2 regions of the Paractinoplanes hotanensis genome follow, and region 1 is predicted to be linked to the other one. Evidence: riboswitches for the same ligand, from Rfam matches in the RefSeq annotation. Region 1 holds a riboswitch; the other holds the start of a gene.
The links. Region 1 has a riboswitch for glycine ahead of LXN57_RS13620 (L-serine ammonia-lyase). Riboswitches for the same ligand answer to the same signal wherever they lie in the genome.
Positions count from the first base shown of each region.

Region 1 (3,402 bases):
GCTGGTCGCGGTCGGCATCTTCAATTTCCTCGGGCTCTGGAACCAGTATCTGCTCCCGCTGGTTCTCAATCCCGACCCGGACCGGTACGTCCTGGCGCAGGGTCTGGCCGCCCTGTCGGTCAGTCAGGGGTATCGCAGCGACTGGAGCGGCCTGTTCGCCGGCTTGACCATTGCCATGCTGCCGGTGCTCGTCGCCTACGTCGCGTTCCAACGGCACATCCGCGCCGGAATGACCGCCGGCGCGGTCAAGTAACTCCCCTTCATCCCCTTTCCTCTTTGGGAGGAGTCTGCTCGTGAAGATCGACAGACGTAAATGCGCTGCTCTCTTGGTGGCCGCGCTCACGGGAGTCGGCGCCGTCGCCGTCACCTCGGAATCCGCGTCGGCCGCCGACTGCGGCTACCTGTTCGACGACTTCAGCTACAGCTCGTCGTCCGACCCCGCGCTGGCCGCCAACGGCTGGACGCCCCGCAGCTACCAGGGCGGCCCGGGCGTGCCCGGCGCCAACTGGTCGCCGGCCGCCATCAGCTTCCCCACCAACAGCGGCCAGAAGGTCATGCAGCTGACCGCCTCGACCGACGGCACCGCCGCCGGCACCAAGCACGCCGAGCTGTACTCGACCCAGAAGCGCTACCTCGAGGGCACCTACGCCAGCCGGGTCCGCTTCACCGACACGCCGGTCAGCGGCAACGACGGCGACCACATCAACCAGACGTTCTTCACGATCAGCCCGCTCAACGGCGACCTCGACCCCACCTACAGCGAGCTCGACATCTCCGAATATCTGCCCAACGGCGGGTGGGGCGAGCAGGGGCCGATCAACTACCAGACGACCTGGTACACCTACCGCAACGAGCCCTGGTACGCCGACAACCTGCACTCCGAGCAGCGCAGCTCGCTCGACGGGTGGCACGACCTGGTGGCCCAGGTGGCCGACGGGCACGTCGTCTACTACATCGACGGCGTGCAGGTCGGCGACCACGGCGGCAAGTACTTCCCGCGCCAGACGATGACGATCAACTGGAACCTGTGGTTCATCGACCTGGCCACCCACTCGGGCGGCCTCAGCACCTACATCCAGCAGGTCGACTGGGTGCTGTTCGCCAAGAACCAGGTGCTGTCACCGTCCCAGGTGACCTCGCGGACCGGGGGTTACCGGTCGGCCGGCAGCACCTTCGTCGACACGGTGGCCTCGACCGGCGGCTGTACGACCACCCCGCCGACGACTCCACCGACCACCCCGCCGACGACTCCGCCCACGACCCCGCCTACGACCCCGCCGCCCGGTACGAGCTGCAGTGATGCGCCGAACTGGGCGTTCTCGTCCGTTTACACCGGCGGCAACCTGGTGAAGCACGAGAAGAGCAAGTTCGGCGACCCGAGCGGACCCAAGTCCGGCGACGGTGTGCACCTGTGGCGCGCCCGCTACTGGACACAGGGTTCGGAACCGGGCTGGACCGAGCAGTGGCAGGACCTGGGCCGCTGCTGACCGGTTAACCTGGGGGAGGCGGGACCGTCGTGTCCCGCTTCCCCGCAGGATCTTGACCCGTTCACCCGGGCGTCGATAGCTTTCGTCCCACAACTGAACAGCCACTTGACCGCCGCGGGAGAGTTCCCGTTCCGGCCGCGCGACGCTTGTCGCCGGGTCCGGCCGCGGGGCGCCGAAGGAGCAACTTCTCCCTCAGAATCTCTCAGGCACCCGTACCGCGATGGTCGGGCAACTCTGGAAAGCCGGGTTCGCCCGCGCCCAAGGTGCAAATCGCCGCTCCTCGTGTCGATGAAGCTCTCAGGCCCCATGACAGAGCGAGGGAGCCACCTCTCGAAGGAGCTTCCGCATGGCTGTGTCCGTTTTCGACCTGTTCTCCGTGGGTATCGGCCCGTCCAGCTCGCACACGGTCGGCCCGATGCGCGCCGCCCGCATGTTCGCCCGCCAACTCGACGACCGCACCGCCTCGGTACGCGCTGAGCTGTTCGGCTCGCTGGGCGCGACCGGGCACGGGCACGGCACGCCCAAGGCGGTGCTGCTCGGGCTCGAGGGCGCAGACCCGGAAACGGTGGATGTCGCGGGCGCGGACGCGCGGGCGGCTGCCATTCACAGCCGGGGGCTGCTCACGCTGCCGTGCGGGGCGGACGCCGAGGTCGACGTGGTGCTGCACCGGCGCCGTACGCTGCCCGGCCACCCCAACGGCATGACGTTCACCGCGTACTCCGCCGAGGGCGCCGAGCTCGTGCGGAAGACCTACTACTCGGTGGGCGGCGGGTTCGTCATCGCGGAGGGCGGGGTGCTGCGGCCGTCCGCGGTCGAGCTGACCCACCCGTTCACCAGCGGCGGCGACCTGCTGGCGCTGACGTCGGCCACCGGATTGTCGATCTCGCGGCTGATGCTGGCGAACGAGACGGCCTGGCGGTCGGCCGATTCTGTCCGGGACGGGCTGCTGAACATCTGGCGGGTCATGCAGGAATGCGTGGCGGCCGGGCTCGAGGCCGAGGGCGTGCTGCCCGGCGGCCTCAAGGTGCGCCGTCGCGCGGCGACCACGGCCCGGCAGTTGCGGGCAGCCGGCCGGGCCCCGGAGCACGCGATGGAGTGGCTCACCGCGTACGCGATGGCCGTGAACGAGGAGAACGCGGCCGGCGGCCGGGTCGTCACCGCGCCCACCAACGGCGCGGCCGGCATCATCCCGGCCGTGCTGCACTACTACATGCGCTTCGTGCCCGGCGCCGACGACGAGGGCGTGGTGCGCTTCCTGCTGGCGGCCGGGGCGATCGGCCTGCTCTTCAAGGAGAACGCCTCGATCAGCGGAGCCGAGGTGGGCTGCCAGGGCGAGGTCGGCTCGGCCTGCGCGATGGCGGCGGCCGGCCTGGCCGAGGTGCTGGGCGGCACGCCCGAACAGGTCGAGAACGCAGCCGAGATCGGCATGGAACACAACCTGGGCCTGACCTGCGACCCGGTGGGCGGCCTGGTGCAGATCCCGTGCATCGAACGCAACGGCATGGCCGCGGTCAAGGCGGTCACGGCGGCCCGCATGGCCCTGCGCGGCGACGGCCGCCACCACGTCTCCCTCGACAAGGTCATCAAAACCATGAAGGAGACCGGCGCCGACATGAAGGTCAAATACAAGGAGACAGCCCGCGGCGGCCTCGCCGTCAACGTCATCGAGTGCTGACCGCTACGACTGCCTCCGGCGTACCTTCAGCAGATCGGCTGAACGCTGATCCACCCGGCCCGGTTCGGGTTATTACCGCCCCGACCGCCGACCGGTGAAGCTGCCGTTGGACGGGTGTTCGTGACACGAACATCACAGCGGGTGGCTCGGGTTGATCGCGTTTGCCACGATCACCGGGTGTTCCGAACCCGGTCTGAGCTGCGGCCCTCTCCCGGCGCGCCCGCTGGCGGCGCACGGCCG
Region 1 is NZ_JAMQOL010000016.1:48,913-52,314, reverse strand. It holds gene LXN57_RS13630 (carbohydrate ABC transporter permease) at 1-253, shown strand, start outside; gene LXN57_RS13625 (glycosyl hydrolase) at 294-1,487, shown strand; glycine riboswitch at 1,593-1,715, shown strand; glycine riboswitch at 1,716-1,810, shown strand; gene LXN57_RS13620 (L-serine ammonia-lyase) at 1,834-3,162, shown strand; gene LXN57_RS13615 (lysylphosphatidylglycerol synthase transmembrane domain-containing protein) at 3,340-3,402, shown strand, end outside.

Region 2 (3,402 bases), on a different contig from region 1:
GATCATGTGCATGGCCTGCTTCCAGTTGGTCTCGCCGGTGCGCTCCCGGCGGGCGGAGACCCGGTTGAGCTGGTCGCGCGCGTACTCGCCGTACGTCGCCGCCACCTTGCTGGAGAGGAACGCCTGCCGCACCGCCAGCAGCTCCCGGCCGTCCGGCGTCAGGGTTTCGACGATGGGGGACCAGAGCACCTCGAGCACGGTCGGGTTGGCCTGCAGCGCGAGCACGCAGAACCGCTCGATCTCCCAGGTGAACTGCTCGGGCAGCGGCCCGTCGAAGTGGGTCGGCGGCTTGTCCAGCGACCAGAACGCCCGGGTCGGCGCCGCGTACACGCCCCGGCGGTCGTGGTCGGAGCCGGGCCCGTCGAGTCCGTAGGCGCGCGATCCGACCACGACCCCGAGGATCGTGCGCTCGATCACGGTCTACAGATCCAGCACGGTGCCGTCGATGTCGCCGATCTCGGCCTCGCTGAGGGCCAGGTTGCCGATCGTCGCGACGTTGTTCTCGAGCTGCTCGACGCTGCTGGCCCCGATGATGACGCTGGTCATCCGCTCGTCGCGCAGCGCCCAGGCCAGGGCCGTCTGGGCCAGCGACTGGCCGCGGCGCTTCGCGATGTCGTTGAGCGCGTGGATGCGGCCCAGCGTCTGGCTGTCCAGGGCTTCCTCGTTGAGGAAGCGGCTGGTGCGCACCCGCGAGTCGTCCGGGATGCCGCCGAGGTAGCGGTCGGTGAGCAGGCCCTGCTGGAGCGGGCTGTACGCGATGCAACCGGCGCCGGCGGCGGACAGCGTGTCGAGCAGGTTGTCCTTCTCGATCCAGCGGTTGAGGATCGAGTACGACGGCTGGTGGATCAGCAGCGGCGTGCCGAGATCCCGCAGGATGGCCGCCGCCGCGGCGGTCTGCTCAGAGGTGTAGTTCGACAGGCCGACGTACTGGGCCTTGCCCGCGCGGACCACGGCGTCGAGCGCGCCCATGGTCTCCTCGAGCGGCGTCTCCGGGTCGGGCCGGTGGTGGTAGAAGATGTCCACGTAGTCGAGCCCGAGCCGCTTCAGCGACTGGTCGAGCGAGCTGACCAGGTATTTCCGGGAGCCGAAGTCGCCGTAGGGCCCGGGCCACATGTCGTACCCGGCCTTGGTCGAGACGACGATCTCGTCGCGGTGGGCCTGGAAGTCGGTGGCGAGGACGCGGCCGAAGTTCTCCTCGGCGCTGCCCGGCGGCGGCCCGTAGTTGTTGGCCAGGTCGAAGTGGGTCACACCGAGGTCGAACGCGCGGCGCACGATGTCGCGCTGGCGCTGCCAGGGACGCTCGTGCCCGAAGTTGTGCCACAGGCCGAGCGAGACGACGGGCAGGCGCAGGCCGCTGCGTCCGGTCCGCCGGTAGGGCATGGTGTCGTAGCGGTTGCCCGCGGGGGTGTAGATCACAACCCCACCCTAGAGACACGCGGTGGAAACGTGTCCGCTGGTAGGTTGGTTGCCAGCCACGCGGGAGAGACCGAGGTCGACCTCGGCGCCGAAGGGGCAAATCCTCCCCGGAACCTCTCAGGCAAAAGGACCGCGTGGGCAGACGACTCTGAAGCATCCGTGCGCCTGCGGTTGGGCCCGCGCGGCGGTGACAGAGGGGGAGGCCGACTAGTCGACCTCTCTGAGGAGCCGTCATGACGTTCGCGAACCGGCACATCGGGCCGGACACCGACGAGCAGACCCACATGCTCAAAGCCATCGGGTACGCGTCGCTGGACGCCCTGATGGACGCCGCGATCCCCGAGGTGATCCGCTGGCACGGGTCGCTGAACCTGCCCGCGGCCGCCTCCGAGGAGGAGACGATCGCCGAGCTGCGCGCGATCGCCTCGCGCAACCGGGTGACCACGTCGATGATCGGCCTGGGCTACTACGGCACGCACACCCCGGCCGTGATCAAGCGGAACGTGCTGGAGAACCCGGCCTGGTACACGGCGTACACCCCGTACCAGCCGGAGATCAGCCAGGGCCGGCTCGAGGCGCTGCTCAACTTCCAGACCATGGTGACCGACCTCACCGGGCTGACCACGGCCAACGCCTCGATGCTGGACGAGGGCACCGCCGTCGCCGAGGCGATGACGCTGGCCAAGCGGGCTTCCAAGTCCAAGTCCCAGGTGTACGCGGTGGACGCGGACACGCTGCCGCAGACTCTCGCCGTGCTGCGGACCCGGGCCGAGCCGCTCGGCATCCGGCTCGCGCTGGTCGACCTCGACGCGGGTGCTTCGCTGCCCGATGAGTTCTTCGGGCTGCACCTGCAGTACCCGGGGGCCTCGGGCGCCGTACGGGACCACGCGCCTTTGATCGAAGCTGCCCACCGCCAGGGTGCCCTGGTGACAGTGGCCGCCGACCTGCTGGCGCTCACGCTGTTGCGCGCGCCGGGCGAGATCGGCGCCGACATCGCGGCCGGCACCACCCAGCGGTTCGGTGTTCCGCTGGCCTTCGGCGGGCCGCACGCCGGCTACCTGGCCGTGCGGGCCGGGCTCGAGCGGTCGCTGCCCGGCCGGCTCGTGGGCGTGTCGAAGGACGTGGACGGCGCCCCCGCCTACCGTCTCGCCCTGCAGACCCGTGAGCAGCACATCCGCCGCGAGAAGGCGACGAGCAACATCTGTACGGCGCAGGTCCTGCTCGCCGTCATGGCCGGCATGTACGCCGTCTACCACGGTCCGAAGGGGCTGCGGGAGATCGCCAAGCGCACCCACAACCACGCCCTGACCGTGGCCGGCAGCCTCGCTGCCGGGGGCGTCGAGGTCGCGCACGCCGCCTTCTTCGACACCGTGACCGCCGTGGTGCCGGGCCGGGCCGCCGGGATCGTCGCGGCCGCGGCCGCCGCCGGTGTCGACCTCCGCCTGGTCGACGCCGACCGGGTGTCGGTCGCCACGGATGAGACGACGACCGACGCCCACGTCGCGGCCGTGCTCGACGCCTTCGGTGTCCCTGCTTCCGAGGCCGCCGAATGCGGCGCCCAGCCCCTCGCGCGGTCCAGCGAGTACCTGACCCACCCGGTGTTCAGCTCGCATCACTCCGAGACCAGCATGCTGCGCTACCTGCGCAAGCTGTCGGACAAGGACTACGCGCTCGACCGCGGCATGATCCCGCTGGGGTCGTGCACGATGAAGCTCAACGCCACGACCGAGATGGAACCGGTCACCTGGCCCGAGTTCGCGAACATCCACCCGTACGCGCCCGCGTCCAACACGTCCGGCTACGAGGAGCTCGTGTCGACGCTCGAGGGCTGGCTGGCCGAGATCACCGGGTACGACGCGGTGAGCGTGCAGCCCAATGCCGGTTCCCAGGGTGAGCTGGCCGGCCTGCTGGCCATCCGCGGCTACCACCGCTCCCGCGGCGACGAGCACCGCGACGTGTGCCTGATCCCGTCGAGCGCGCACGGTA
Region 2 is NZ_JAMQOL010000029.1:82,060-85,461, reverse strand. It holds gene LXN57_RS21470 (nucleotidyltransferase domain-containing protein) at 1-417, opposite strand, end outside; gene mgrA (L-glyceraldehyde 3-phosphate reductase) at 421-1,416, opposite strand; glycine riboswitch at 1,468-1,559, shown strand; gene gcvP (aminomethyl-transferring glycine dehydrogenase) at 1,650-3,402, shown strand, end outside.
Region 2: linked by a shared signal. The riboswitch ahead of gcvP (aminomethyl-transferring glycine dehydrogenase) and the one ahead of LXN57_RS13620 (L-serine ammonia-lyase) in region 1 are both predicted to bind glycine.